4 regions of the Bradyrhizobium sp. CCGE-LA001 genome follow, and region 1 is predicted to be linked to each of the others. Evidence: predicted binding sites of a transcription regulator. Region 1 holds the regulator's gene; each other region holds the start of a gene.
What was found. The regulator LexA, encoded in region 1, represses DNA repair genes until DNA is damaged. The targets are predictions, from matches to a motif close to TGTTCNNNNTGTGTTCNG.

Region 1 (7,658 bases):
GACGCGGTCGTGATTCAGGAGGACACCGTCGTCGACGGCAAGCACGTGACGGTCAAGGAAGCCGCCATTACAGGGCGGCACATTCGCCCCGCAGGCGTCGACTTCTCCGAGGGCGACGTGCTGCTGCGCAAGGGGGCCCGCCTCACCGAGCGCGATCTCGCGCTCGCCGCCGCCATGAATTACCCACAGCTTCCCGTTTGCCGTCGTCCGAAGGTCGCGATCCTCGCCACCGGCGACGAGCTTGTGTTTCCGGGCTCCACGCCCGGCCACGGCCAGATCGTCTATTCCAACGGCTATGCCCTGCACGCGCTCGCCCGCAGCGAGGGCGCCGAGACCATCGACCTCGGCATTGCCGCCGACACGCTCGGGTCCACCGCCGCCGGCATCCGCCGCGCGCGCGAGAGCGGCGCCGACATCCTGGTCACGACAGGCGGAGCCTCTGTCGGCGACCACGATCTGGTGCAGCAAGCCCTTCGCGACGAAGGCATCGCGATGGCGTTCTGGAAGATCGCAATGCGCCCGGGCAAGCCGATGATGCACGGACGCCTGGGGGCGATGCGCGTGATCGGCCTGCCTGGCAATCCGGTTTCGTCCTATGTCTGCGCCTTCCTGTTCATGGTGCCGTTGATTCGCGCCCTGTCGGGCCGATCCGAGATTCATCATCGCCACGAGCGCGCCGTGCTCGGCAAGGACGTCGGCGCAAACGACATGCGCGCGGATTATCTTCGCGCGAGGCTGGAGGAGCGCGATGACGGCGCGCTCGTCGCTATTCCCGTCAACCACCAGGATTCCTCGCTGCTTGCAAATCTTGCTGCGGCACAGGCACTTCTCGTGCGCGCGCCGTTCGCCCCCAGGGCCGAAGCCGGCACGCCTTGCGAGGTGCTGCGCCTGCCCGCCTGAACGCATCCCCCACACGCGTTCCGCGAACTTTGCGGCGTTCACGGTAAATTAAGCAGTTGCGGAACATGTATCGAACATATAGTGTCCGTTCATGATTTGTTTCGAGGATGTAGCGGTTCGCCGCTCCAATACAGCGTCTCGGAATCGAACGACATCAACCGGGGGACTTTGGTCGAGATGTTAACGCGCAAACAATACGAGCTTCTGCGGTTCATCAGCGAACGTCTGAAGGAAAGCGGCGTGCCGCCCTCCTTCGACGAGATGAAGGATGCGCTCGACCTGCGCTCGAAGTCAGGCATCCATCGCCTGATCACCGCGCTCGAGGAGCGCGGCTTCATCCGCCGCCTGCCCAACCGCGCCCGCGCCATCGAGGTGATCAAGCTGCCCGAGCTCCAGGCCGCTGCCGGCAACCGCCGCGGCTTCACGCCGAGCGTGATCGAGGGCAATCTCGGCAAGATCCGTGCGAGCTCCAGCCCGCCCGCGGACGAGGGTGAGCGTCCGGTTGCCGTGCCCGTGATGGGCCGCATCGCAGCCGGCACGCCGATCGAGGCGCTGCAGACCCGCAGTCACACCATCAGCGTCCCGCCGGACATGCTCGGCTCCGGCGAACATTATGCGCTCGAAGTGCGCGGCGATTCGATGGTCGAGGCCGGCATCCTCGACGGCGACATGGCGCTGATCCAGCGCAACGAGAGCGCCGATACCGGCGACATCGTCGTGGCGCTGATCGACGACGAGGAAGCGACGCTCAAGCGCTTCCGCCGCCGCGGTGCCTCGATCGCGCTCGAGCCCGCCAACGCCGCCTATGAGGTGCGCATCCTGCCGCCCAACCGGGTGAAGATTCAGGGCAAGCTGATCGGGCTGTACCGCAAGTACTGACCGCCCGGCGGTCATTCGATACCGATGATCCCGATTGGAGCGGATGCGTCCGCTCCGGCTGGGCAGTCTTTCCGGTCTTGCGCAGATTGTCCGGCCCTCATTCAGCACGACACACTCTGCGTGTCGCGGCCAAGCGCTCATCGCGTCTGAGCTCGAAAGATCGAGCAGACAAGGATGCCTCACCGCTCGCGGCCACAGGCGTTCGTGGTCCCCGAATGCGCTGAAATGAGCTTTGTTCCTAGTGAATCTGAAAAAGATAATGTGATCGCGTCTCGCGAACGCCAGCCGCAGATTCGCCTACAACCGAGCAGAGCGTTACATGCTTCCACTCTGATAGAGGCTTGCGCCTCCGAAAGAGGCGCGGGTTGCTATCTTCGCATGAGGAGCACCCGATGTGTGACTACAGCCTGCATGCCGTTGCATCGCGTCCCGCCGAAGTTGGCGAGACGATCGTCTCCACGACGTTCCGCGGCACCTCGACGCGCGGCTTTGCTTCCGCGGCAGATCCGACCGTGGCCGTCTGCCTGCTGCCGGGAACGGAGCTCGCCTTCGCCGACAACGTCCGTTACGACAATCGCTGGATCTGGACGCGCACCATCAACTCCCGCGTCGGCAAGTTCGGCAAGATCGATCCGCACATTCCCGATCGCCATCACGACGCGATCGAATTTCCTGATGGCAAATACGTGCTGGTGACGCAGCTCGTCGAAGGCCAGCGCGCAACGGTGCTGCAACTGCCCGTGACGCAGCCGGTCAGCGAGCGCGAGCACAAGCCGCAGATCATCGCAGACAGCCGCCCGAGCCCAACGCCCCGCCTGCCGATCGGCTGATGCGCCGTCCCGGCCGTCCAGGTCGGAGACCAGAATTGAAATTGCCATTCGCCGGCCGCGGCCGGCGACATGGAGCGGTTTGGCGCTCGCGACATCCAACCAGCCGACCGAGTGCCCTTCGCCTCTGCGCACGAAGTTTGGGCCGCCCTGCCTGAATTTTGAACGTCCGCTCGACCGTCAAATGACCGATGCTGTCGGGACCTGACACAGCGGACATGGTCGATGAAAGCCTTCATTCGCGTCGTCGAACTCTGGGTGCCCGATCGCACGCGCATGCGGCTGGAATTCGGCGGCGGCCTCTACGGTGAAGGGCTGTCCGCATTCAAAGCCGTGAGTGAGGATCTGCGCTTCGGTTATGACGAGGGGTTGCCCGGCAAAGCGTGGGCCAGCGGCCATCCGGTGATCCTCACCAAATTCGCCAACTCCTACTTCAAGCGGACCGATCAGGCGCTCGCAGCGGGCCTCACATGCGGCGTCGCGGTGCCGGTCTTCGCCGGCGAATTCCTGCAGGCCGTGATGGTGCTGTTCTGCGGCGATGACGAAGCGCATGTCGGGGCGCTCGAGCTCTGGCACAACGACCCCGATGTCTCCCACGAGATGCGGCTTGTCGACGGTTACTATGGCACCGCCGACATGTTCGAATTCAACTCCCGCCACACCAGATTCCCGCGCGGCTTCGGCCTGCCGGGACGCACCTGGAAGGCCGGCCTGCCGCTGATCATCAAGGACCTGCACAACGCCAAGAGTTTTCTGCGCTGGGAAGAAGCCGCCGAAATCGGGATCAATCTCGGCGTCGGCGTGCCCTACCGCACCGGCGCCGACCAGAGCTGGGTGCTGACCTTCCTCTCCGCACAGGCCACCCCGATCGCACGGCGCTTCGAGATCTGGGTCCCGAACGAGGCTCGCTCTGCGCTGGTCTTCCGCGCCGGCGATTGCAGCGCGCAAACCGACCTTGCCGAACTCTATGCGACGACATCAATCGCCAGGAGCGACGGGAGCATCGGGGGCGCCTGGGCCACGGGCATGCCCGCGATTAGCGATGATCTCGCACATGACGGCTCGATCGCGGCTGCAGAGGCCCGCGCAGCCGGGCTAAGCCAGATGGTGGCCCTGCCGGTCATCGGCAGCGCCGGTCTAGACGCCGTGCTGGCTTGGTATCTGTAGCGCATCTGCTCAATCGTCAGCCTGCAGGTCGGTCTCTGCCGGCGTTGCGTCCCGGCTCCGGGGCGCTGCCGTCTTCGGAACAAGGCTGCCGTCGAAATCGCCCTCGCCGGCGCCGGCCGGCAACCAGGGCCGGCTTGTGCCTCTGGCCCTCACGGTCTGAACCGAAAACCCGTCGCCACGCTGCGTCAGCGCCAGCGCGCCCTGGCTTGCAAGGCGCGGACGGTCGACCACCATGGCCGCGCAGCCGGAGGGTGCTGGCCGCGCCGTCACCACCAGCGCGGCGCGGCTGCAATCATCGGCAAGACCGTCGACGCGCAGGGACAGCGCGACCAGCCGCCCGTCGGCGAGCGGCGTCACGCAGCCGGTTTCGTCGCATGACACACCATCGGCCAGCGAATTGGTTGCGGCGTCGCGCGGATCGGCGTCGGCCGCCAGCCACTCCTTCAGCAGAAAGCTGTCCTTGCTCGCTCGGATCACGTGCAGCTGCCCGTCCTTGCCCCGCACCGCGACGCTCGTGCCGTCCCCGGCAATCAGGATATCGGGCTGGCGCACCGACAGGCCCCAGGTGAGGGACACCAGCAGCACCAGGCCACCGGACCAGCGCAAGGGCGTTCGCAACAGCCCCATCATGATGATGCCGAGGCTTGCCGCCATCAACGGCGCGATGCCGAAAGCTGGAATGCGGCCGACTGCGCCCGGCAGAGCCGCCACCCAGCGCGACACCGCGACCATCCAGTCGATACCGATCCCCATCAGCCACCAGAACACGCCGTCGAGCCCGAAGGGCGCTGCAATCAGTCCCAGCAGCCCCGCCGGCATCACCAGTGCCGAGACCACCGGCATCGCGCCGAGATTGGCGAGCACGCCGTAAGGCGTGACACGATGGAAGTGGAAGGCAGCATAGGGCGTCGTCGCGAGCCCCGCGATCAGCGAGGCCAGGAACAGCATCGCGATCTCGCGGCCGCCCCACAGCGCGACACGCGCCGTTGCCGAATGTTCGGGCGAGGCAAACAGGTTCGGCATGCCGATCTGCACCAGCGCCACGAGCCCGAGCGTTGCGGCAAAGGACATTTGAAAACTCGGATGCACCAGCGCTTCGGGCGCGACCGCGAGCACGATGAGTGCGGCCACTGCCAGCGTGCGGAAGGTGATAGCGCGGCGGTCGACCATGACCGCGATCAACACCACCGCCGTCATGAAGAACGACCTTTGCGTGGCGACCTCCGCACCCGACAGCAGCAAATAAAACGCGGCCGCGACCAGCGCGGCGGCTGCCGACCATTTCTTGATGGCAAAGCCAGCCGCCAGCCCTGGGATCAACGCCAGCAGCGCGCGCACTGCGAAGAACACGACGCCGGCGACGACCGCCATGTGGTAGCCGGAGATCGACAGCACATGGCCCAGCCCCGAGACAAACATGGCGTCGTTGACGGGCGCGCTGATGGCATCACGCCGTCCGGTGAGCAGCGCCGTTGCGATCGCGCGATTGTCGCCCTCGAGCGTCGCGCGGATGCGCGCATCGATCGCATCGCGCAGGCCCTGCATGAACGCCGCATAGCGCAACCGCAAGCCGCCGGCCTCCGGCGGCATCGACGCCGCGATCGTTCCCATCACGAAGCCGGAGGCGCCGATGCCTTGAAAATACATGTCCCGGGAGAAGTCGTAGCTGCCGGGCCGCACCGGCGAGATCGGCGGCATCAGCCGCGCCTTCAGCTGCACGAAGCTGCCGACTTCCGGCGCCGTCCCCTTGCGCACCGACAGACGCACGCGCTCCAGCTTGACGTCGCTGCGCTGCGCCTCCATCGCGGTGACGCGCAGCACGAAACGGTCCGTGCGCTCGCGGATGTCGCGTGCTTCCACGAAACCCGAGAGCGACACCGAATAGAGCGGCTTGGCCAGCACGGGATGAGCAACGCGCGCCGTCTTCCAGGTCGCGATGGCAAAGCCGGCAGCGAGCGCTGCGATCATGATCGCGGGGGCGAACAGCCGGCTGCGCCGGAGCAGCACCGCGCCGAGCATGAGCGCGGCAGCCGTCGCCGCGACGACCCAGAGCACCGGCTCATGATCGGCGGCGAAATAGAGCGCGATGCCGCCCCCGAAGGCGACGGGCACCCACGGCAGCAGGCGCCCCGGACCGGCTTCCGCGCGGGCCCAGCCGCGCAATGTCTCGACGATCGCGGGCCAGAGGCCAAAGCCAACAGGTGCAAGGCCGCCAGCCGGCGTGGCGCGGCCGAGCGGCCACGTCCCGGCAACTCCCTGGGAGCGTATTGGCCGGACCGGCTCCGCCATTCCCCTGCACCTTACGATACGCGACAGGTGCAGAGGCTACCGGACCGTGCGGATGTGCGAATAGGGTACGGATCAGGAACAGTCGGTGCAGCGCCCTACTTTACTTTGACTCTGGGCAAGGCCACCGAGGCCTTGGCCGACAGTCCGAATGACGATGTCGTATCGTCTCGCGTCAGATCAGCGGCGCCTTCGACGAGGCGTGGTGATTGACGATTTTCCACTCGCCGTCCTCGCGGGTGATGACCCAGCTCATCTTGACGACCAGATCGGGACGTTCGCCGGCAAGATCGAAGGTGATGGTGGCGCCGATGTTGATCAGATCAGGGCCTGCTTGCGCTGCGTACACCTCGGAGAAGGTCGCGCTTGGCTTGCGCCAGCGCGGCAGGCCGTTGAAGTAATCGGCAACGCCGTCCCGGCCCCGATAGAGCTTGGGATTGGAGCCGAAGAAGAACGCGTTCTTCGAATACAGCGACGACAGCGCCGCAGCGTCGAGCCTTGCGAAGCCGGCGCACCATTTCGCGATGATGGCTGAAACGATGTTGTCGGCTTCGCTGCTCATTACTGTCCCCTAGCCCTTGGCGACTTCCTTGGCGAACGTGTCGCGCAAGCCGATCGTCCGCGAGAACACCGGTTTGCCCGACGTCGAGTCCTTGTCGCGCACGAAATAGCCCTGGCGCTCGAACTGCATCGGCTCGGTGGAATTGCTCTCCGCAACGGAAGCCTCGATCCGCGCGTCGGACAGGATCTCGAGCGAGTTCGGATTGAGATCGGCCGCAAAGTTCGAAGCGTCCGGGCTCGGATTGGAGAACAGCTGGTTGTAGATGCGGATCTCCGCCGGCTTCGATGCCGCCGCCGGCAGCCAGTGCATGGTCGCCTTGACCTTGCGGCCATCGGGCGCGTTGCCGCCCTTGGTTGCGGGGTCGTAGGTGCAGCGTAGCTCCACCACCTCGCCCGCGTCGTTCTTGATCACGCCGGTGCATTTGACGAAATAGGCATAGCGCAGCCGCACCTCGTTGCCGGGCGACAGGCGGAAGAACTTCTTCGGCGGGTTCTCCATGAAGTCGTCCTGCTCGATATAGAGCTCGCGGCCGAACGTGATCTTGCGCGTGCCGGCCGAGGGATCATCAGGATGATTGATCGCCTCGAGCTCCTCGGTCTGCCCTTCCGAATAGTTCTCGATTACCACTTTCAGCGGCTTCAACACGGCCATGCGCCGCTGCGCCGTGCGGTTCAGCTCCTCGCGAATACAGAACTCCAGCATGCCGACGTCGACCACACTGTTGGCCTTGGCCACACCGATGCGCTTGACGAATTCGCGCAGCGCAGCCGGCGGCACGCCACGGCGGCGCATCCCCGCCACGGTCGGCATGCGCGGATCGTCCCAGCCCGCGACATGGCCGTCGCGGACGAGCTGGGTCAGCACGCGCTTCGACAGCAGCGTGTAGGTCAGGTTCAGCCGCGCGAATTCGTACTGATGCGGTTCGGACGGCACTGGCAACTTCTCGATGAACCAGTCATAGAGCGGCCGGTGATCCTCGAACTCCAGCGTGCAGATCGAATGCGTGATGCCTTCGATCGCGTCCGACTGGCCATGCG
Region 2 (7,658 bases), 3.1 Mb from region 1:
TGATGGTCCGGTTCACCGCGCCCGCCGAGGCGAACGGGCCGAAATAGCGGCCCGGCCGAGTCTGCGCGCCGCGGTGCTTGAGGATCTGCGGCGCCCAATGGTCGCCGGTGATCAGGATGTAGGGAAACGACTTGTCGTCGCGCAGCTGCACGTTGAAGCGCGGCCGCAGCTGCTTGATGAGGTTGGCTTCCAGCAGCAGCGCTTCGGTCTCGGTGTTGGTCGAGACGATCTCCACGGTCACCGTGGCGGCGATCATGCGCAGGATGCGCGCCGGCTGCGGCGCACTCTGGCGCGCGTAATTGGACAGCCGCTTTTTGACGTTCTTGGCCTTGCCGACATAGAGCACGTCGGCATTCGCATTGAGCATGCGATAGACGCCGGGTGAGGTGGGCGCGAGCCTGACCGCGCGCTCGATCGCCTCATGACCGGTCGCCAGCGGGCCCTCACCGACGGCGCCGCTCTCTTCCAGAATGTCGGGCAGACGCGCATCGTCCTCGTCGTCGCCGGCGGAGGTGGCGGGATCGAAGTCCGGGGGGGCATCGGCCGGGACGTCTGACGCCGTGGCGCGCACGGGCTTGCGCACGCCTGCGTCGTCCGGATTGTCAGGGGAATCGTGAACCATGGTGTGAATTTAGGCGCTGGGGGTGCCGATTTGAAGTTCCGGCCGTGGCGCACGCACAGGATGGCGGCGCAGTTCCCGGTAACGCTTGCTTAAGCCTGTTAACAGCGCGGTAACCCCGCTTAACAGCCCTTTAACTTAAAACTCTCGATAAATCTTACGCGAAAAAGTGGTGGTTCCGTAACCATGCGGTCTGGCCTCGCGCGGCGGCGCGGGCATCGCGGGGACGGCAGTTGCGTTGGAGTGTGTGATGAAGAGGCTCGTTGTGGGCGCAGCCGCGTTGGTTGCAGCCGGCTGGACAGCTTCGGCAGGGGCCGCCGATCTCTATGGGCAGCGTGCGCCCTATACCGTCAATCAGCCGCTCAATGCGTATAGCTGGGCCGGTCCTTATCTCGGCGGCAACATCGGCTACGAGTGGGGGTCCGTCAGCAACAGTCCGGTCAAACCCTCGGGCTTCGTCGGCGGCGTGCAGGCCGGTTACAACTTCCAGAACGGCCCGTTCGTGTTCGGCGTCGAAGGCGACATCCAGGCCGCGGGTGCCGACGATACCTTCGCGCCGTGGAAGTTCTCCAATCCGTGGTTCGGCACTCTGCGCGGCCGCGCCGGCTATTCCTTCAACAACGTGCTGTTCTACGGCACCGCCGGCCTCGCCTTCGGCGAGTTGCGCGCGCAGACCTTCGGCTGGACGGAATCTCACACCACCGTTGGCTGGACCATCGGTGCCGGCGCGGAAGTTGGCCTGACGTCGAACTGGAGCGCCAAGCTCGAATATCTCTACTTCGATCTGTCGACCAGCCAGTTCGCAATTACGGGCGTGTCAAACGGCTATAGCGCCAGCGTTGTACGCGCAGGCGTGAACTATCGTTTCTGATAGCTGAAGAAGAAAATACCGGACCAGACTCCCGGCCGCTCGCGGCCGGGATTTTTTTCGTCAGGCTAGGACAGAATCACCAAATTGACCGCTTTGGGTCCCTTGCCCTTCTTGTCCGGTTCGACTTCGAATGTAATGCGCTGTCCTTCGGCAAGATCCTTCAGTCCCGCCCGCTCAACAGCTGTAATATGTACGAAGACGTCACGACCACCGTCGTCCGGCTTGATGAAACCGTAGCCGCGCTCGCCGTTGAAAAACTTGACCGTTCCCGTCATGGCCATCGGGAAACTCCCCCTCATTGCTCCTCCGTCGCGACGCAGACTCACGTCTCGACATGACCGGGCCTTACGAAGCCCGGGAGAGCTGGCCATCCTTGGGCGGACCTCGTCGGTCCGGCCGGATCTTTCTTAGGCCTTCACTCCGCCGCAACCATTCGCGGAAGCGGAACGTAAAGCCAGTCACGGAAACAGCATAATACGGTTCGCTGCAGATTGACTACCGCTCCTGCATATTTTTCCCAAGAATGCCGGAGTGTTACGGCTTTGGCTTCAAGGCTTGGCTTCAAGGCTTGGGCACCTCCAATCGGAATCTGGCAGCGCCGCCCTGGCCGAGCGGCATTTCGAGCTCGGGCAGGATCGTCTTGAGCTCGCCGTGCAGCGTGTAGGGCGGGTTGACGATCAGAAGGCCCGTGGAGGTGAGGGCGGTGCTGTCTGCTTGCGGTGCGACGCTGAATTCGAGGCGCAGGCATTTTCCGGGCGGCTTTGCTGCGGCTGCGAGCTGCGCCACGGTTTGCACCAGCGTGTCGGTGGCGCGGCGGTTCTTGGCCGGATACCAGATTACGTAGATACCGGTCGGCCATTTCGCGAAGGCCGCCGCGAAGGCTTCGCCGAGCCGCTCGAACTCGTCCTTGGCCTCGAACGGCGGGTCGATCAGCACGAGCCCGCGCCGCTCTTTCGGCGGCACGAAGGCCGGCAGCGCCGTCCAGCCGTCGAGATCGACCACGCGAGCCTGTTCGTCGCGGCGCAGCACGTCGATCAATGCCTTGCGCGCCTTCGGCTCGAGCTCGCAGGCGACGAGACGGTCCTGCGGCCGGAGCAGGCCGCGCGCGATCAGCGGCGAACCCGGATAAGCCCTAAGCTCGCCCTTCGGATTGAAGGCACGGACGATGTCGAGATAGGGCTTGGTCAGCGCCGCAGTCTCGTTCGACAGCCGCGCCTGCATCAGCCGCGCAATGCCGGTCAGCCATTCGCCGCCGCGGCGGGCCTCGTCGCTGTCGAGGTCGTAGAGGCCGGCGCCGGCATGGGTGTCGAGGACGCGGAACGCCGCCGGCTTATCCTGCAAGTAAGTGAGGATGCGCGCCAGCACGATGTGCTTGATGACATCGGTGAAGCTGCCGGCGTGGAAGGCGTGGCGGTAATTCATGGGACAGGACTGCGTTGTCTGGCGCTATCCTACCCCTTGTCATTGCGAGCGCAGCGAAGCAATCCAGAATCTATCGGCGGAAGTTTCGTCGCCAGCGCAAAATTGCTTCGCAATTTTGTCGCGGGCTCCTCGCCATGACGGAGGCTGGAGGAACGAACTACCCGCCCCTGATCGGCGGCATCGTCACCTGATCGCGGCGGCAGGCGCGGCGCTCGAGCTCGTCGCAGGCGCGGAATTGCAGGTCCTTGCTGAGGCAGATGCGGACCTCGGAGAGCCGTGTCCGGTTGCAGGTGACCGAGACGGCGGCATTGCTCAGGCCGGGATTGGCCTTGACGAAGGCCTCCTCGACCTCCGCCGGCGCCACCGTCTTGGCCTGCGACAAATCGAGATATTCGGCCGGAATCTTGATCGCGGCGCGCGCTTTGCGGATCGTCTCGAAATAGCCGCGGCCCTCGAGCCCGGAGCAGGTGCCGTGCTTGTCCCATTCGTTGAAGATCAGGCCCGGCGCCGGCATCAGGTCGAGCATCGAGGAGACGATGCTGCGGTTCAGCCGAGGTGCCGGCCGCTGGCAATATTCGGGGAAGCCGTTTTCATATTGAGGCCACAGCCCGTGCACCACGAAGGCGTAGGGGCGACCGCCGCACTGCATGTGCGAGCGGCCGCCGCGCTCGGCAGCTTCCTCGCAGAAGGAGGGCGACCATGACAGCGCCAGCACATAGAAATCGAACTCGCCCGGCGCGTTCTGCCGCTTGTCCTGGGCTCTTGCGTCACCTGCGAACGAGCCGAGGCCAGCGACAACGAGCAGGGACAAGGTCAGCGAGATCACCAGCCGGGAGAACGAATGCAATCTGGAATGAAACATGACGACGCCCCTCAACTAGACTGTGCGAGGAGCCTAGCAGGCGACAGGAACATTTCAAGAACAAAATTGATGCGACCGTCGCTTAGCGGCCGGATCGGTCAGATCAGGGCTTTGCGGCCCGGCAGGCCGGATTGTAGGCCCAGTTGCGGTCGACGCCGACAACGCACCATTCGACACCATTGCCATAGCCGGCAAAGCCGCCATCCTCGATCACCGAGAAGTGCACCTTGCGCACCTTGCCGTCATTGAGCATCGCCTCGCCAGTGCAGTACCGGCGCGGAATGTTGTCGGACTGCCAGGGGCGGAATGCGACCTCGCGAACGGCGGAGAAGCCGGTAATCTTCAGCGAGGAATTCCAGAACGTGCTTTCCTTTTCCCAGAACTGGGTGGCGATCGTCGGCAGCGCCCGGTCGCAATCGGCCACGGCGCCGTCGTAGCGCGGTCCGCTGAGCCAGAAATTCAGCTCCAGCGGATTGGCGGCCCTGGCCTCGCCGAGCGACAGCGCCCCGAACATGAGGCCGAGCAGAGCGGCAAAGCGGATCGATTTCAGGGACGGGGCGCGCATGATCAGTCCAGACGGTTGAAGTCTTGCGGAAACCGGACGGTGCCGCGAAGGCCGGGGGAGGTCAAGTGCAGGGATATCACACCAGAGAGGAAACCTCGTTTGCCTCGGGCGCTGGAAGGCGGCGGCCTGAGATCGACCAGCCTGCGGTCGATGCGGTCGTGACTTGGCCTATTGGAGCATGAGCCGCTTGAGGCCGCCCGAGAGAGCCTGCATGGGCACAATCTCCGCCACTTGCAGAAGCAGGGAGACGTCGCTGGGGTCGAGACCTTTATCATGCACGGCCCATCTGTCCGTCCTTACGTCTTCCCGGTGAACGAGGTCCGAGAAAGCCACGTACTTGGAGGAGACCGAGATGTGATGCGGGGCGACCTCGTTGAGCAACAGCATGCTGCCATCGAACTCCGTCACGGCGAAGTCGAACTTGTGCCGCTTGCTCTGGCCCGCAACCTCATAGTCAACCGCGATGGTTGTCGGGGGCACCGTCTCTTTCAGGACCCGCAGGATTTTGTCTTTCAGCACGGTTTCCGTCGCGGTCATCATCCGGTCAACAGCGGCATGCGCGGCAGCGGCTGACGCATTGGCGACGGCGAGAATTGCCGATCCCAACCAGTCAACGCTCCGAACCTCGACGGTGAGCGCGTTGTTGGAAAGCTGGAGCCGGTATAGTTGCACTTGCTTGGTCAACATCCGCGAGATCAGATTATCGTCCCGCCCATGGGTCCAAGCCGATCGGGCGGCGCCGCCGCCATCGTGGACTCGAAAGCCGCCCCCGAACCTCACGACGAATACGTTCACGGGGTCAAAAGAAGGATACAGGCAATGCGTCGTCACCCGCGAACCGTGCTCGGTCTCGGTGCACATCTCAAAGGCGGAAAGTGCCGCCCTGATATCGTCGCAGGCATTGCTCACGGGAACAGCTCACCCTGTGGCGGGACATCGAAATGTCGCTGATCAGGCGCTATCGACAAGTTAACACGGTCTGCTAGCCAAAGCATCGCCTGAGGGAGCTTTCGCACCTGTGGCGGAAGCGGTTCCCGGGGATGCGGCCGAACCCCGCGCTCTCTACATAACTACGGTTAAACGCCCAAGGATGCCAGTGGGGTCCGCAAACGCGTGGCGGCAGTCCATAGATGCCAGCATCAGGGGGATTGGGCTTGCACTCGTCTTGAGGGACTAGGTCGAGCCGCGTGATCAGACTTCCCTTATAAATCAGCGAGATGCTGGGAAATTGGGGTTTGTTAATGGGGCAACGAAAGCGAAACTGCGCCCGGACGATCCCGACCGAATCCGCGATGTTCCAGATGGCCGATAGCTCCCCGGGTAACCGGGCTCCCATTGGGGTGAGGCCCCCTCAAGGTCTTGAAGGGTCTTCTGCTCGGCAATAAAGGCGTCGATCTCGGCAATATCCATCGTGCGTCCCAGCGGTTGCACAGCGTAACCTCGGGAAACGATAGATGGCAAACGACTGCAAGGGGGCAACGCACGGCTTGGGCTTGCCCTTCGCCCAATCCACAGGCAGTGATCTCCCCACCTGTGGAAGGGCACTTCACGCCCGCCTCGTCGCAACCTGATCGCAGACCACCGCACGACGGCGGTCTATCCTCGCTCGGCGGCATCGGCTGATGAGCGACACGGATGATCGCCACAGGTCGAGAAGCGTAGGCACCCACCTGCTACCGCGAAGAAGACATTTCGGATTGGATTCGCGGTCGGAAAGACGCTGGCGCTTGGGGGCGGGCGCTCTGCCTGGTCGGGGCGAACAAGCCCTTCGGCGAGCGGTGGACTGCCGAGCGATCGACGACCAGATCAGGTGTTGCGATGTGATGAGTTGTGACGCTGCGAAGTGGCTTCAAGCACTCCGCTCCACCCGACCAAATCAATAGCGTGAAAGTGCGTGAAGTAAGAACAAGGCAAACAGCAGCAGCGATCCTATTTGAACAGCGATGCTTACCCGCTTCCAGAACCCACCCGATTCGGCGTCACGCTCCGGCTCTGTCAACTTCGCCAGTTTCTCCGTCTCGTCTCGCTGGTGTTCTTCGGCCTCATGTGCCTCACGCTTCAGCGATGCCAACTTCGCCCATTTTTCCGCCTCGCCTCTCTGGCGCCCTTCGGGGTCTCTTGCCTCAACCGCTAGCTCCGTCCAGTTTTGCCAACCCTCCGTATTGCTTATCCCGCTTTTTCTCGCAACGCGTCCGGTTAGCTTTGTATACATCGACTTAGCCTCTTCGACGTGTTCGCCATCGGCAAACTCATCGATGAAGCGGTGGAGGGATAATGCATCAGGCTGCAGCAGTAGTAACTCCCATCGTGCCGCCTCGCGCTGACGGGACTGTTCGACTCTGCGTGCCTCTTCGGCCCGATATTCGAGCTTCGTCAGCATCGACTTCGCTTCTGCGGCATGTGGCCCATCCGCAAACTCATCGAGGAAGTCCCGCAAGGAAGTGGCATTAGGGCTTTGCGCTAGCGATGCCCAGACGACAGCTTCCAGTCTTCTCCGCGCCCTAGCGGCAGCCTTAATGTCCGGCTCGGCAGTACGCCGCTGTTCCTCGGCCTCAGGAGCTTGCTGCCTCGTCACCTCCCCTTTGGGCTTTGGTGGCGGTGACGGCACCGCCTCCTTTGGCGCAGTGGGCAACTCGCAAAATCGAAAGTGCTCTTGCAAGTTCGATTGGAGCCAGGGCTGCTGCCTGTTGCCTGTCACGCTGCGCACATCGCGGCTAACGTCGGTCATTACGTCATAGATCGAGATGCCGGGCGTTGTCATATATTTGGTCAAGGCTGCCGTGAAAGGACTATTCGGGCCGTAACCGTCTTGGGCTATGTTGTCCGGCGCAGTCGCGAACGCAATGAACGTGCCCGATGGGGCACGCACCTCAGCGAGACCCGAGCGCGTAAACGAGCGACTGCGTTCGTTATCTGGCAGGCCTGCAAGCAGCGATCGCGCAAACGGATTCTCTCGGCACGCATCGAGAAAGACGAGAGTTGACGTGCGCACGCTCCCCATGATGTCGAGTATTTCGGTAAGGGAGACAGCGCGGCGTCGCAGGTGACTTTCTTGGCGGATGTCCGCATCGACAGGTATTAAATAATTGGTGCCTTTCACCTGCAGGCCGTGACCTGCGAAGAAGAGCAGAGCCACGTCGGAGTCACGAAGTTTCGCCTCGAAGGTGTCGATAGCATTCTCCATAGCCTCGCGACCAACGTCGCACGCAACCATGACGTCAAAAGCTGGGTATACAGTCCTCAGCTTAGCCGCAATGAGTTCGGCGTCGTTGCGTGGGTTTTTGAGTGGCGCACTTGGATAGGCCGAGTTACCAATCAC
Region 3 (7,658 bases), 3.6 Mb from region 1:
CCAGCAATATGGCCCACAGCAATGCGCCGGAGAACGGCCAAAGCACCCAGGCGAACGCAAGCGAGATGACGGCAAGCAGGACGAGGAATGAGCGGTCTTCCGATGTCTTCACGTGTTCGCCAGCCTTTCAGTCGCCGATCCCAGACGTCGATATCACAGGATCGTGGCGCCGCAGCAAGTCAGGCCGGACCATGCGTTCGTGCACCTCTAAGGCCGGCCTTCCCAGGCAGACCGGCCTTAGGGTTATTCGTCAGAACGATGTTGCGCCGATCTGGATCCACAAAGTCCGGACTTTCCTTCGGGCCGGCAGTCCGGCGCGAATGCCCGGTCTCTTACTTGCCCGCCTTCGCGCCCCAGTCGGCGAGCTTGATGCGGCCTGCAAAGGTAGCGGAGCCGGAGCTGCTGGCCTTGTAGACGAAGGCTTCGCCCTCCTGCACGTCGCCGGCCTCCTTGCCGAAGGCGTCGGCGATGTTGGTCTTGTGGGTGACCAGGACGGTGTTGGTGCCTGTCTTCGGCGGCGCATCGACGAGCTGACGCACGGCCTGGCCCGCCTTCGCGTTGGCACCCGTCGGGTTCGCCATTCCCGACGCACTGGCATTGCTGCTGTCCGTCAGCGCATCGACCGGCTTGACGTCTCGTCCCGAGATCAGCTTGCCGGCCTCGACCGCGCGGTTCAGCCGGCTGGTGTAGATATCGCCGATCGGGATCGTGAGATCCTTGAGCGCCGCCCCGATCTGACGCGCCATGTCCCTGCCCTTCTCGCTGAGCTGGCGCTGCGCGCTCATGTCATCGAACTTGAAAGGAAAAACATCCTTTTGGCTGTCGTCAGTCGCGGTGTGACGGAAGATCAGCACGTAACCGCCCTGCTTGAGCGATGTGATGAGTTCCCGCGTATCGGCCGCGGCGTGCCGGGAAATTCCAGCGAAGAGAACAATGAGTGCGAGGCGGCAAAGCACGTTCATGCGCAAAGTCCTTCGTTGCAAAAAAACGCCCCCGAATATGGTGACGTGCAACGGGACCGATTTCAATTGTCGATTGGCCGCACGGCGGGGTTCCCTTGGGACTCTTGATCAGACGGCCATGTGTCGGGACGCGGCGAGGCCGGCCAGTGCCTCGTCCAGTTTCTCCCGATCGAGCGGCTTGATCAGGAAGCCGTTCATTCCCGCCTCGAAGCAGGCGTAACGATCCTCGACCAGCGTGTTGGCAGTGAGCGCCAGGATCGGCGTGCGCTGGCGACCCGTAGCCGCCTCATGGGCGCGGATGCGCTTTGTCGTCTCGATGCCGTCGAGCTGCGGCATCTGGATGTCCATCAGCACGAGATCATAGGGCGCACCGGCCGATGACGCGGCGAGCCAGGATTCCAGCGCGGCCTCGCCGTGGATTGCGATGACGACGCGATGGCCGAGCTTCGTCAGCAGCGAGCGCATCAGAAGCGCATTGATCTCATTGTCTTCGGCGACGAGGATCGACAGGCCCTTTGCGGGCGCAGCATTCACCGTGGATCCGGCCGACGGCTCCGGCGCCAGATCGGGCGAGGCGACCTCCGGCGTCATCGACAGGCGTGCGGCGAGCGAGGCCGCGCGCAGCGGTTTCATCAGGAAGCCGGTGAAGGCCGGCGAAAACGTCTCGTGGCGCGAGCTCGACGTCAGCAGCACCAGGCGCTGGATCGCATGCGTCCGCGCCGCTTCGCTGAGACGGTCGGCGATGGCGGGACCGATCGCCCGATCGACCAGCACCGCGTGCCATGCGCGTTCCGGCAGCAGGGCTTCCGCGACCGCGGCATCCGCAACCATGCAGGTCTGGGCGCCCCAGCGCTCCAGGCGCCGGGCGATCAGCGAGGCTTCGATGCGGTCGGCAACGAGGAGGATCGGCTTGCCCAAGATATCGGGGCTTGGAAATGCCGCCTGCCCGCTCCCTGTTTGTGAAGGGGCAAGCGGCACCGCGACCTCGAAGGTCGAGCCTTTGCCCGGCTCGCTCTCCAGCGTGATCCGTCCGCCCATGCGCTTGACGATGCGCTCGCTGATGGACAGGCCGAGCCCGGTGCCGCCATAAGTGCGTGCGACGCGCTCGTCCGCCTGCTCGAATTCGTGGAAGATGCGCGACTGCGCTTCTGGCGCGATGCCGATGCCGGTGTCGCGGACCAGGACGCTGATCTCGTTCGGCCAGATCCCGGGCTCGACGATCAGCGCGACGCCACCGTGAGCCGTGAACTTGATGGCGTTGCCGGCGAGATTGAGCAGCACCTGGCGGAGCCGCGCGGCATCGCCCACCACTTCGAGCGGCAGGCGCTCGTCGATATAGGAGGCGATCTCGAGGTTCTTGGCCTGCGCGCGCGGCGCCAGGAGCTCGGTGATTTCCTCGATCAGCGTGGACAAAGCGAAGGGACGCAGCTCGAGATCGAGCTTGCCGGCTTCGATCTTGGAATAGTCGAGCAGCTCCTCGATCAGCGCCATCAGCGCCTCGCCCGAGGTTTTCACCGCCTTGGCGTAGGTCGCCTGCTCCGGCGTCAGCGTGGTGTCGAGCAACAGGCCGCCCATGCCGAGAATGCCGTTGAGGGGCGTGCGGATTTCGTGCGAGGCCATGGCGAGGAAGCGCGACTTGGCGCGGTTGGCGGCATCGGCCTGGTCGCGCGCGTCGGCCAGCGCGCGTTCGGTCTCGGTGCGGTCCGTGACGTCGCGCCCGACGCTCTGGAGTTCGGCGGGCTGTCCGGCGTCGCGCCGGACATAGCCCTCGCGCCAGGCGATCCAACGCGCGCCGAGCTTGGTTGCGATCCTCTGGTCGTGAATGCGTGTGCCGTTGCTTTCGCGCGCGCTGTCGCCCTGTTCCAGCACGTCGAAATCGAAGCGCGTGCCGATCAGCGAGCTGCGCGTCTCTCCGGCCAGCGCGCAATAGGCGTCGTTGGCAAAGGTGATGCGGCCCTCGGCGTCGCGCAGCACGATCAGATCGCCCTGCTGCTCGAACAGGCTGCGGGCGCGCTCTTCGGCTTCCTTGAGCTCCCAATTGCGGTCTATCAGCGCCTCGTTATGGGCGGCCAGCGTCCGCAGCCGCTTGTTGACGAAGCGCAGCCGCATGCTCAGTGTGGCAAGGCCGAGACAGGCGAGCGCGAAGAGGAAGCTCGCGCCGATCGCAAACGCATTCGGATCGTAACCGGAATTCTCGGAACGGCTGCCGGAGACAAAACCATAGGCGGCGCCGAACGTCGCCATGAAGATCATGAAGGAGCGGAGCGCGAAGGCGATACGCGGATGCTGTCGCCTGAAGCGGCGCATGCGCACCTTGATCCGGAACGTCCGACCCATCACCACCGACCCCGACTCTTGTCCGAAACCCGCGCTCGCCCTCTGCGACGATGTCGTCCCGACCTTGCGAACAGCTTGAGGCTCTGGCGCCGCCTCCAAACAGGGTTGACGAGATGTTAAAGCTTCAGAGCGACGCGGCTTGGAAGTGACCGGGGCCGCCGCGGGCGCCGACGATGAGCGCCGCTGCCTCGCGCTGCGAGAACGTCTTCGAGCGGACATAGATGCGGTAATCGGCCGGCCCGTCGGTGGAGAGATAGATCACCTGGCCGCCGTCGACGGGCTGCGCGGCGATCGAGATCAGGCGTCTCGACGGACCGGCCTGGCAGCTGTCCGCTTCCGAGCCGGGGCCGTCGTCCACGACAACGAAGTCCGCAGCGTCCGCATTGTCGGTGACCTGAACCCGCACCGTGGCCTGCGCGGGATTCTCGGTGAAGGCGACATGCGTGCCGGCGGTCCAGAACAGGGAGGTGAGCTCGACCGAGGTGTCGCCGAAGGCGATGCAGGGATGCGAGACCGATCCGATCTCGGCGCGGGCGAACACGGCTGCCGCCAACAGGGGAACAACGGAGGCCAGGATCTTGAAACGCAACATGACACTCTACTCGCCGGGCCCGGTACGGGAACTGATGGGCCTTATGGTTTGCAGAGCGTAAAGGAAACTCGTTACCGCCGGGTTGATGCGCGCAAATGTTCACGCCAGCTGCCGCACATCCTCCGCGAGTGCGCGGTAGGACAAAGCCTCGGCGAGATGCAGCCGGCCGATCTTGTCGGATTTGTCGAGATCGGCCAGCGTGCGCGCGACCCTCAGCACGCGGTGATAGCCGCGGGCCGACAGCCGCATGGTCTCGGCGGCATCGCGCAACAGTTTGGCGCCCTGCGCATCGGGCTTGGCGATTTCTTCCAGCACCGAGGCCGGCGCCTCGGCATTGGTGCGGACCTTGGGCAGGCCGGCATCGGCATAGCGCGCCAGCTGGATGTCGCGCGCCGCCGCCACGCGCGCGGCGACCTCGGCCGAGCCTTCCGCCGGCGGCGGCAGGATCAGATCGGCCGCGGTCACCGCCGGCACCTCGATGCGCAGGTCGATGCGGTCCATCAGGGGACCTGAGATGCGCGCCTGATAGTCGCCGGTGCAGCGGTCGATGCGGCCGCGCTTGCAGGCATAGCCGGGCTCGAAGGCGTTGCCGCAGCGGCAGGGATTCATCGCAGCGACCAGCATGAAGCGGGCAGGGTAGGTGACGCGGTGATTGGCGCGCGACACTGCGACCTCGCCGTTCTCCAAGGGCTGGCGCAGCGAATCCAACACGCGCGGATCGAACTCCGGCAATTCGTCGAGGAACAGCACGCCCTGGTGCGCCAGCGAGATCTCGCCGGGCTTGGCGCGCATGCCGCCGCCGGTGAGCGCGGCCATGCTGGCGGAATGATGCGGCGAGCGGAACGGCCGCCGCGCCGTCAGCGCGCCGCCTTCGATCTCGCCGGCCACCGACGCGATCATGGAGACTTCGAGCAGTTCTGCGGGCGACAGCGGCGGCAGGATCGAGGGCAGGCGCGCGGCCAGCATCGATTTGCCGGCGCCGGGCGCGCCGACCATCAGCAGGTGATGCCCGCCGGCCGCCGCGATCTCCAGCGCCCGCTTGGCGCTCTCCTGGCCCTTGATGTCGCGCAGGTCGAGGGAGGAGGCGGCGGCCTCATGCACCTTCGGCGAGGGCCGCGACAGCACCTGCGTACCCTTGAAATGGTTGGCGATCTGGATCAGCGAGCTCGCTGCGATGATCTGGATGTCCGGGCTCGCCCAGGCCGCTTCCGAACCGCAGGCAGCAGGGCAGATCAGGCCCTCCTCGCGCGCATTGGCGCCGATCGCGGCGGGCAGGACACCTGCGACCGGCGCGATCGAGCCATCGAGGCCGAGCTCGCCGAGCACGGTGAAACCGGTCAGCGCATCCGGCGGGATCGCGCCGATCGCCGCCATCAGCCCGAGCGCGATCGGAAGGTCGTAATGGCTGCCTTCCTTGGGCAGGTCGGCCGGCGCCAGATTGACGATGATCCGCCGCGCCGGCAGCGCCAGTCCTGATGCGATCAGGGCCGAGCGGACCCGCTCGCGCGCCTCTGACACCGCCTTGTCCGGCAAGCCGACGATGGCGAAGGCCGGCAGGCCAGGAGCGACCTGCACCTGCACGTCGACCGCGCGGGCCTCGATCCCCTCGAAGGCGACGGTAGAAACCCGCTGAACCATGCTCGAACCAGCCTGCCCTTTGCTCAATCGAGGGTAGCAGGGCGCGCGGCGCTTCGCAAGAACAATACGGGAACGTCCCCGAGGGCCAAGCCAACCCTTAACCAGTCGTAAACGCGACGCGGACACTACGCCTCGAATGCGAGCTTCCGCCCTCAGCACATTCCAACGAATGTCCGCTACTCCTAGGCCTGCGGGATGGGCCGTGGTCTAACGGGTGAAGAGTTCAAATGCTTGCAAATCGCCGGAGAAGCGAACGCCGGGTGTGCAGCCGGCTTGCCAAGATTCATTTGGGAGCGGGCTCGCTGCCGCGCGATTGCACCATCACGGATATTTCGGACGGCGGCGTGAAAGTGGTGGCGGAATTTTTGGAAGTGCCGCCGCAATTCACCATCATCTTCGCACCCGATTATTCCCGCCAATGCCGTCTGCGCTGGCGCATCGGCTGCGAGTTCGGCGCCGAGTTCGTCGATTGAGGCCGGCTCGGCCCGCCTCCTTAACCGGGCTTTAGCGTTAATCGGTCAGCATCTCTGATCAGTCGCCCGAGTGATCAGAGTATGTTCAAGCGTTCGTCTCCCGCCTTTGCTCCGGCGAAGTTCCTGCTTTCTGCATTCGTGGTCCTCACCCTTGGCGGCTGCCAGACCAATGGCGTCGAGGACGTGACCGGATCGCTCGGCGCCAGAGCCGAAGCGAAGGCCGAGGCCAAGCCGGACGCTAGGCCGGACCTGGACGCCCTGCGCGAGCGCTACCGCGCCAAGCCCGGCGATCCCGCAATTGCGCTCGCCTATGGCAAGGCGCTGCGCGACACCGGTCAGCGCGCGCAGGCGGTCGCGGTGCTGGAGCAGGCCGTGCTCAACTCTCCCCAAAACAAGGCGCTGCTCGCCGGCTATGGCCGCGCGCTCGCCGACAACGGCAATTTCCAGCAGGCCTTCGACGTTCTCGGCCGCGCACATTCGCCTGAGGATCCGGACTGGCGCATCCTGTCGGCGCAGGGCGCCGCGCTTGATCAACTCGGCCGCAACGAGGAGGCGCAGCAATATTATGCGAGCGCTCTGAAGATCGTGCCCGACGAGCCGCAGGTTCTGTCCAATCTCGGCCTGTCCTACATGCTCCAGAACAATCTGCCGCGGGCCGAACAGGTGCTCGGCCGCGCCCATCAGCGCAATCAGAACGATGTGCGGATCCGTGCCAATCTCGCACTCGTGCTGGGATTGCAGGGCCGTCAGGCCGAGGCCGAAATCCTCGTCAAAGCGGATTTGCCGCCGGACCAGGCCGCGGCCAAGGTCACGGCGCTGCGCGAGCTGCTGGCCAAGAAGCAGCAGCGGGCGGAGAGGTAGTCCGCCTCTTCTGGTGTGCGCCTACGACGCTTTGCGATGCGGGGCGGAGCTGCGGCCCGACTTGCCCTTCAGCTTCTTCAGCAGCGGTCCGAGCAGCGAGCGCTTCGGCGGCTTCACCTCGCCGCGACCGGCGAGGCGGTTCGCCATGGTCTGGAATAGCGCGGTGGTGCGGTGGTTCTTGGCGACCTCCGCGATCATCTGGCCGTTGTTGGCGGCGGTCGAGAACAGCTTCGAATCGAACGGGATCACTGCGAGCGGCTGGCTCTCCATCGTCTTGGCGAAGGCCTTGACCTCGATCTCGGCGCGCTTGTGCATGCCGACCTGGTTGAGGCAGTACAGCGGCGGCCGGTCGTTCGGCCGCGCCGCCTTCAGCACGCTCAGCATGTTCTTGGTGTTGCGTAAGTTGGCGAGGTCGGGCTCGGCCACGATCACGATGTCATCGGCATTGACCAGCGCGCGCCGCGTCCATGCCGACCATTGGTGGGGAACGTCGAGCACGATGCAGGGCGTGGTCATGCGTAGCGTGTCGAACACGGCGTCAAAGGCTTCGGCCCCGAAATCATAGACGCGGTCGAGCGTCGCGGGCGCCGCCAACAGGCTGAGCCGATCGGTGCATTTGGCGAGCAGGCGCTCCAGCAGCGCGGTGTCCGGCCGGTCCTGCGACAGCACCGCGTTGGCGATGCCCTGCACCGGGTCCTGATTGTAGTCGAGGCTCGCGGTGCCGAAGGCGAGGTCGAGATCGATCACCACCGAATCGAGCGCGAGGTCGCGGGCGATGGTCCAGGCGACGTTGTG
Region 4 (7,658 bases), 2.7 Mb from region 1:
GGTGCTGCCGCAGGCGCAGCCATGTCAGGCAGACGCTTCCGAAATAGTCCGAACGCCATCACGTCTCTCTTGTCGGGGAACGGGCGGACGCTATTTTCGCAGGCCGGAATGAAATCAGGGTTAACGATGCCCCACCTCTAGGCACGGGCCAATACGGCGGCTACCTCTACGGTGCTACCTTAGGGCACCAGAGTCCCTTTGATTCCGGTGGGTTGGCGGCCTATAAGGCCGCGCTTCCCCACCCCATCGGCGAACCAGACCGAAGACCATTCAAGAGACCACGCATGGCCGGACATTCCCAATTCAAGAACATCATGCACCGCAAGGGGCGGCAGGATGCGCAGAAGTCGAAGCTGTTCGGCAAGCTGGCGCGGGAAATCACCGTCGCGGCCAAGCTCGGCACCCCCGACCCCGCCATGAACCCGCGCCTGCGCGCCGCCGTGATCGCCGCGCGCCAGGAGAACATGCCGAAGGACAATATCGAGCGCGCCATCAAGAAGGCGCTCGGCAGCGACGGCGAGAACTATGACGAGATCCGCTATGAAGGCTACGGCCCTGGCGGCGTCGCCGTCATCGTCGAGGCGCTGACCGACAACCGCAACCGCGCCGCCTCCGACATCCGCTCCTTCTTCACCAAGTCCGGCGGCAATCTGGGTGAAACCGGCTCGGTGTCGTTCATGTTCGACCGCACCGGCATCATCGAATACGACCGCAGCGTCGCCTCCGACGACGCGGTGCTGGATGCCGCGATCGAGGCCGGTGCCGACGACGTCGTCTCCGGCGAGGGCGGCCACGAGATCTATGCCTCGACCGAAGGCTATCGCGACGTCGCCAAGGCGCTGGAAGCCAAGTTTGGCGAGCCCCGGAAGGCCGCGCTGATCTGGAAGCCGCAGAACACCGTCGCGGTCGACGACGAGACCGGCGAGAAGCTCTTGAAGCTGATGGACCTGCTCAACGACCACGACGACGTGCAGCAGGTCTACGCCAATTTCGAGATATCGGACGCGCTGGTCGCGAAGATGGGCGGCTGATGCCGCTCGTGTCCCGGACGCGCTGCAGCGTGAAACGCTGCTGCGCAGAGCCGGGACCCATGGTGCTTCACGCGCCGCGGGAGTATGGGCCCTGGTTCTGCGACCCATCACTTCGTGCTGCGTCGCGCCCGGGGCACGAGACCGCCTTTCCCCTGTTACTTCCGTTCTGTTTCTGTTTCCCTCGGTCCAGCCAGCCGCTATCACTGGCCCATGACTGCGCTCCCGATTCGTGGCCCCGTCCGCATCATCGGCATCGACCCCGGCCTGCGCCGCACCGGCTGGGGCGTGATCGAGGCCGAGGGCAATCGCTTGATCTACGTCGCCTGCGGCTCGGTGGAGCCGCCGGACGATCTGCCGCTGGCGAGCCGGCTGCTCGCGATCCATGAGGGGCTTGCCGCCGTTCTGTCGCATCACCAGCCGATGGAAGCCGCAGTCGAGCAGACCTTCGTCAACAAGGACGGCGTCGCGACGCTGAAGCTCGGCCAGGCCCGCGGCGTCGCCATGCTGGCGCCCGCAATGTTCGGCATCTCCGTCGCCGAATACGCGCCGAACCAGGTCAAGAAGACCGTGGTCGGCGCCGGTCACGCCGACAAGCAACAGATCGCGACGATGCTGAAAATCTTGCTGCCCAAGGCCGAGCCGCCGTCGGCGGACGCCGCCGACGCGCTCGCCATCGCCATCACCCACGCCCATCACCGCCAGAGCACCGCGCTGCGCCTGAAGGTGGTGGGGATATGATCGGCAAGCTCAAGGGCCTTATCGATTCATACGGCGAGGATTTCGTCATCCTCGACGTCGGCGGCGTCGGCTATCAGGTGCATTGCTCCTCGCGCACATTGCAGCACCTGCCCTCGCCGGGCGAGGCGGCCGTGCTGTCGATCGAGACTTACGTCCGCGAGGATCAAATAAAACTGTTCGGCTTCCGCACCGATCAGGAGCGCGAATGGTTTCGCCTGCTCCAGACCGTGCAGGGCGTCGGTGCCAAGGTCGCGCTCGCCGTGCTCGGCACGCTGCAGCCTTCCGATCTCGCCAACGCCATCGCGCTGCGTGATAAGGCCGCGGTGGCGCGCACGCCCGGCGTCGGCCCCAAGGTCGCCGAGCGCATCGTCACCGAATTGAAGGACAAGGCGCCGGCCTTTGCCAATGTCGATCCGGCCGTCGTGCATCTCGCCGGGGCCGTCGACGACCAACGCGCGCCGCGCCCCGTGGCGGATGCGATCTCCGCGCTGGTCAATCTCGGCTACGGCCAGCCGCAGGCGGCCGCGGCGATCGCATCGGCCTCGCGCAGTGCGGGTGAAGGCGCCGAGACGGCGCAGTTGATCCGCCTCGGCCTGAAGGAGCTCGCGAAGTGAGCGATCCAAAGGTCAACCGCATGGTTTCGCCCGAGCGCCGCAGCGACGATGTCGGCGACACCGCGCTGCGTCCGCAGTCGTTGTCCGATTTCGTCGGCCAGGCGCAGGCGCGCAAGAACCTGTCGATCTTCATCGAAGCGGCGCGCAAGCGCGGCGAGGCGCTGGATCACGTGCTGTTCGTAGGTCCCCCCGGCCTCGGCAAGACCACGCTGGCGCAGATCGTGGCCAAGGAGCTCGGCGTCGGCTTCCGCGCCACGTCGGGGCCGGTGATTGCCAAGGCCGGCGATCTTGCCGCGCTCCTCACCAATCTCGAAGAGCGCGACGTGCTCTTCATCGACGAGATCCATCGCCTCAGCCCGGCGGTGGAAGAGGTGCTCTATCCCGCGATGGAGGATTTTCAGCTCGACCTCATCATCGGCGAGGGCCCCGCGGCGCGCTCGGTGAAGATCGAACTGTCGAAGTTCACGCTCGTCGGCGCCACCACGCGCGCGGGCCTGCTCACCAATCCGCTGCGCGACCGCTTCGGCATTCCGGTGCGGCTGAATTTCTACACGATCGAGGAATTGGAGAGCATCGTCAGCCGCGGCGCGCGCGTGCTCAATGTCGGCATGAGCGCCGATGGCGCCAACGAGATCGCGCGCCGCGCCCGCGGCACGCCGCGCATCGCCGGCCGTCTGCTCCGCCGCGTGCGCGACTTCGCCTCGGCGGCCGATGCCGACAAGATCGACCGCAAGATTGCCGATCATGCGCTGAGCGCGCTCGAGGTCGATGCCGCGGGGCTCGACGCCATGGACCGCCGCTATCTCACCACCATCGCGCTCAACTATGGCGGCGGCCCGGTCGGCGTCGAGACCATGGCTGCGGCCTTGTCGGAACCGCGCGATGCGATCGAGGACATCATCGAGCCCTATCTGATCCAGTGCGGCTATCTCCAGCGCACCCCGCGCGGCCGGCTGCTGACGTCGCACGCCTTCCGCCATCTCGGGCTGGCCGAGCCGAATCGCGATCCAGCCCAGTTCGGGTTGTTCGGCACGGATTCGTCCGAGGATGACTGACTGCCGCAACCGGTGAACCCACCGCTTCAATCCCATCACTAATCCGAACATGCGGCGCACTCGCTTCGCCGCTCACGCATACGGATTGGAGCTGGAAGAAATGGGGCTGACGGACGACACCGGGCTGCTCGAGGTCATCGTTGCCGCGCCGCAGTTGCGCACGCCTGACGAGACCGAGGCGTTCCTGGATCCAATGCCGATCGGTGAGCTGGCATCGATGTGGTGCGCGCTCCAGCGCGTCAGCCGGCGTGACCAGGTCGGCAGCGTCTGGGCCCTGAAACTCTATTTCGATCGTCTGCCGCAGCGCCGCCCGCAACAGGCGCTCGATCTCGTGCTGGAGGTGCTCGGGACCGAGGCCGACAAGCCGACCGTGATGCAGCTCAACGACAAGTTCCTGCTCTCGCTGCTCTATGCGCATGGCGAGGCGGTGATCGACCGCATCGAGCACGAAGCCATGCGCAACGATCGGTTGCGTTGGCTGCTCGGCGGCGTGCATGGCGCCCCGGACGATCCCTTGATGGCGCGCATTGTAGAGCATGCCGACGGCAAGGCCTGGCAGGCCGACCATCTGGCCCAGCGCACGCCGCGCGAGCCGCTCGATTGCGCCAGCCTGTCGGCCGCTGCGCTCGCCCGTGCCTGGGTCGAGCAATATTCCAAGTCCGATCGCGACCAGGACGACAATCTGTTTGCGATCATGGATTTCGAGCGCGATCTGCGCGAAGAGGATCCCGACGGATTGATCGACCTCGTCCTGGAAGTCCTGAAGATCGAGGCCAATCCCGTGCTGCTGTCGCTGCTGGCCGCGGGACCCCTCGAAGACGTGATCAACGCTGCAACGATCGACCGCATCGAGCGCGAGGCGCGTGTCAACGAACGCTTTCGCGAGCTGCTCGGCGGTGTCTGGTATTATCGCGCGCCCGACGAATTGAAGGCGCGTCTGGATGCGCTGATCGGCGAGAGCCGCTGGTAATGTTTGTGCAGGCTTCTGCACGAGGATGCTGACGGCCTGCACGGGCGCACCCCAATTCCGCTCCAATCGGATCGCATCGAGAGGCTGCATCAGAAACGGGCTTCCATGATCACGCGCCGTCATCTCATCCGCTCCATCGGCGGCCTGTCCGCCCTCGGCATCTCGACCGCCGCCTATGGCGTCGCCGTCGAGCCGGTGCTGCGGCTTCGCATCACCCGCTATCATCCGACGCCGCGGCAATGGCCGGCCGATTTTCCGCTGAAGATCGCCGTCATCGCCGACGTTCATGCCTGCGATCCCTGGATGCCGCTGGAGCGGATCGAGGCCATCGTCGACCGCACCAACGCGCTGAAGCCTGATATCATCGTGCTGCTCGGCGACTATGTCGCCGGCCTGCACCACGTCACGCGCATCATCCCCTCCAGCGAATGGGCTAAAGTGCTCGGCGGCCTCAAGGCGCCGCTCGGTGTCCATGCCGTCATGGGCAACCATGATTATTGGGACGACAGGACCGTGCAGCGGACCGGGCACGGCCCGACCATCGCGCATCGCGCGCTGGAAGCGGCCGGCATTCCCGTCTACGAGAACGACGTCGTACGCCTTACCAAGGACGGCCGTCCATTCTGGCTCGCCGGCCTCGGCGATCAGCTCGCCTTCCTGCCGGCGCGCCGGCTTCGCACCGTGTCGCGTTTCGGCGCCGACGATCTCGGCGCGACGCTCGCCAAGGTCACGGACGATGCGCCGATCATCCTGCTCGCCCACGAGCCCAACATCGCGCCGCGCGTACCCGTGCGCGTCGCGCTGCAACTGTCCGGCCACACCCATGGCGGCCAGATTCGCTTGCTCGGCTGGTCGCCGGCGGTGCCGCCGCAGCAAGGCATCCAGCTCGCCTATGGTCATATCAGGCTGAAATGCGACGTCATCGTCTCCGGCGGCCTCGGTTGCAGCATCATGCCGCTCCGTTTCGGCGTGCCGCCGGAGATCGTCGAGGTCACGCTGGGGCGAACCTCACCGGTTGTGTCCTAACACGCTTGCGCGACCGCCTGTTTTTGCGCAAAACGGGCCGGTGACCGACAAGCGAAGAGGCTCGCGACGTGACTGCCCATCTCGACGGCGAGATCCGCGACGGCCGCCACCACATGCAGGTCCGCGTCTATTACGAAGACACCGATTTCTCGGGGATCGTCTATCACGCCAACTACCTGCGCTACATGGAGCGCGGACGGACCAACCATCTGAGGCTGATGGGCGCCGAACAGCAGGCGCTGTTCGACCAGGTCGAGACGGAGGGCGCGGGCTTTGCCTTCGTCGTGCGCTCGATGCATCTGGATTTCCTCAAGCCGGCGCGAATGGACGATGTGCTCGACGTCGTGACCTGGCCGGTCGCAGTGAAGGGCGCCTCCATCATGCTGGCGCAGGAGGTGCGGCGTGGTGAGGACGTGCTGGTGAAGGCCGAGGTGCGGGTCGCCTTCATCAGTGGCGGCCGCGCACAACCGATCCCGAAATCGATCCGCACCTTGATGAAGGCCGATTTGATTTCGTGATCGCCCGATAAGTGATCGCCTGATTGGTAACGGCCTATCGACTCCGCCAGATGCAGCGATAGATTGCGGCCTCAACCCATCGATGAGGCCTTCCATGTCGCGCCCGCCGCTTCCGCCCTTCACGAGAGAAACTGCCGCGCAAAAAGCGCGTATGGCCGAGGATGCCTGGAATTCGCGCGATCCGGTGAAGGTGTCGCTCGCCTATACCGAGGACAGCCGCTGGCGCAATCGCTCGGAGGTGTTTCAGGGCCGCGAGGCCATCGTGGCCTTCCTCACCCGCAAATGGGAGAAGGAGCAGGACTATCGTCTGATCAAGGACCTCTGGGCTTTCGACGGCAACCGCATCGCGGTGCGCTTCCAATACGAATGGCACGATGCCGGCGGCCAGTGGTATCGCTCCTACGGCAACGAGCAGTGGGAGTTCGACGAGCACGGCTTGATGAAGCGGCGCGAGGCCTCGATCAACGACATCGCGATCGCTGAGAAGGATCGCCGGTTTCACTGGGCCGCGCCGGGGCCGCGGCCGGCGGATGTGCCGGGGCTGGGGACTGATCCGTTCTGAGGCTTGCGAGATGGTGCGGCATGCACACTGCACCCTCTCCCCTTGCGGGAGAGGGTGGCTCGCCGCGCAGCGGCGAGACGGGTGAGGGGTATCTCTCGGCGAGTAGCTCTCACAATTGAGTTCGCGGATAGATACCCCTCATCCGGCGCTTCGCGCCACCTTCTCCCACAGGGGGAGAAGGGAAGAGTCTGCTTGGCGACAGTTGGGAACTAAGGCGTCGCGCGCCGCGCCAAGAACCTCGTAATCGCGCCACCGAGCTTTGCGCTGTCCATCGGCTCCGCCAGCGACTGCCTCGCTGTTGCGACCACGTCATCCGGCGCCTTGCCGTCGCGCAGATCGCAGCACACTTGCGCGAATTCGACGTCGAATTCCGGATGCGGCTGCACGGTCAGCGTGGTGCCGTTGGCGTAGAGCAGGCCGGCGTGCGGCGTGAAGTCGGAGGAGAGGATCGTCAGCGCGTCGTTCGGCGGCTCGATCACCTGGTCCTGGTGCGAGGCAGCGATCGCGACCGTTTCGCCGTCGATCACGCCGTTCTCGGGCAGCACCTGATAGACGTGCCGGCCGATGCCCCAGCCCTTGTCGGACTTGCGCACCGTGCCGCCGAGCGCCTGCGCGATCAGTTGGTGGCCGAAGCAGACGCCCACCATTGGCGACTTGTTGGCGTAAGCGCTGCGCACGAAATCTTCCAGCGGTGCGATCCAGTCGAGCCCATCATAGACGCCGGCTGCAGCACCTGTGATCAGCACGGCTTCGAGCTTGCGCGGCTCGGGCAGCGCATCGCCGTTCGGGATGCTGATGACATCCACACCAACTGCCGGATCCGCGGCGCGGACCATGCGCGCGAACATGTCCGGAAACGAGCCGTGGCGCTCGCGATGTTTTTCAGGAACGAGCCCGGTCTCGATGATGGTGATGCGTGCCATGTCGTGCCCTGCGGAGACGGGAGAGGATACCGCAGGCTTTCCAAGAGGTCCAAGTCAGCCCGGTGCAAAATCCCGTGCCGACTCGTCCTCGAACTCAATGAGCGCCTTGCGCATGGTCTCGACCAGATCCAGCGCCACCGGCGAGGGACTGCGCTGCGCCGGGAAGACGGCGGAGAACTCGAAATCGATGCGCGGCAGGAAGCGGCGGACGACGACGCCGC

Region 2: a site for LexA is predicted at 3,820-3,837, ahead of BCCGELA001_RS06550 (ribonuclease T2 family protein). Genes of this name have one in related genera too.
Region 3: a site for LexA is predicted at 5,587-5,604, ahead of BCCGELA001_RS00840 (YifB family Mg chelatase-like AAA ATPase). Genes of this name have one in related genera too.
Region 4: a site for LexA is predicted at 1,194-1,211, ahead of ruvC (crossover junction endodeoxyribonuclease RuvC). Genes of this name have one in related genera too.

What each region holds. Positions count from the first base shown of each region.
Region 1 is NZ_CP013949.1:4,431,114-4,438,771, forward strand. Features, by position in the region: gene BCCGELA001_RS20515 (molybdopterin molybdotransferase MoeA) at 1-900, shown strand, start outside; gene lexA (transcriptional repressor LexA) at 1,078-1,779, shown strand; gene BCCGELA001_RS20525 (hypothetical protein) at 2,172-2,609, shown strand; gene BCCGELA001_RS20530 (GAF domain-containing protein) at 2,832-3,773, shown strand; gene BCCGELA001_RS20535 (ComEC/Rec2 family competence protein) at 3,783-6,062, opposite strand; gene BCCGELA001_RS20540 (YybH family protein) at 6,235-6,621, opposite strand; gene BCCGELA001_RS20545 (glutamine--tRNA ligase/YqeY domain fusion protein) at 6,631-7,658, opposite strand, start outside.
Region 2 is NZ_CP013949.1:1,359,085-1,366,742, forward strand. Features, by position in the region: gene uvrC (excinuclease ABC subunit UvrC) at 1-622, opposite strand, end outside; gene BCCGELA001_RS06535 (outer membrane protein) at 870-1,490, shown strand; gene BCCGELA001_RS06540 (cold-shock protein) at 1,556-1,771, opposite strand; gene BCCGELA001_RS06545 (23S rRNA (adenine(2030)-N(6))-methyltransferase RlmJ) at 2,052-2,912, opposite strand; gene BCCGELA001_RS06550 (ribonuclease T2 family protein) at 3,070-3,774, opposite strand; gene BCCGELA001_RS06555 (hypothetical protein) at 3,878-4,339, opposite strand; gene BCCGELA001_RS06560 (hypothetical protein) at 4,508-5,248, opposite strand; gene BCCGELA001_RS06565 (caspase family protein) at 6,216-7,658, opposite strand, start outside.
Region 3 is NZ_CP013949.1:179,255-186,912, reverse strand. Features, by position in the region: gene BCCGELA001_RS00860 (AI-2E family transporter) at 1-112, opposite strand, end outside; gene BCCGELA001_RS00855 (histidine phosphatase family protein) at 333-962, opposite strand; gene BCCGELA001_RS00850 (PAS domain-containing hybrid sensor histidine kinase/response regulator) at 1,071-3,299, opposite strand; gene BCCGELA001_RS00845 (hypothetical protein) at 3,424-3,891, opposite strand; gene BCCGELA001_RS00840 (YifB family Mg chelatase-like AAA ATPase) at 3,991-5,529, opposite strand; gene BCCGELA001_RS00835 (PilZ domain-containing protein) at 5,757-6,002, shown strand; gene BCCGELA001_RS00830 (tetratricopeptide repeat protein) at 6,084-6,863, shown strand; gene BCCGELA001_RS00825 (AAA family ATPase) at 6,885-7,658, opposite strand, start outside.
Region 4 is NZ_CP013949.1:7,103,275-7,110,932, reverse strand. Features, by position in the region: gene BCCGELA001_RS32445 (methyl-accepting chemotaxis protein) at 1-59, opposite strand, end outside; gene BCCGELA001_RS32440 (YebC/PmpR family DNA-binding transcriptional regulator) at 285-1,031, shown strand; gene ruvC (crossover junction endodeoxyribonuclease RuvC) at 1,242-1,769, shown strand; gene ruvA (Holliday junction branch migration protein RuvA) at 1,766-2,383, shown strand; gene ruvB (Holliday junction branch migration DNA helicase RuvB) at 2,404-3,438, shown strand; gene BCCGELA001_RS32420 (DUF6869 domain-containing protein) at 3,539-4,408, shown strand; gene BCCGELA001_RS32415 (metallophosphoesterase) at 4,514-5,434, shown strand; gene ybgC (tol-pal system-associated acyl-CoA thioesterase) at 5,503-5,952, shown strand; gene BCCGELA001_RS32405 (nuclear transport factor 2 family protein) at 6,047-6,514, shown strand; gene BCCGELA001_RS32400 (type 1 glutamine amidotransferase) at 6,724-7,437, opposite strand; gene BCCGELA001_RS32395 (LysR substrate-binding domain-containing protein) at 7,492-7,658, opposite strand, start outside.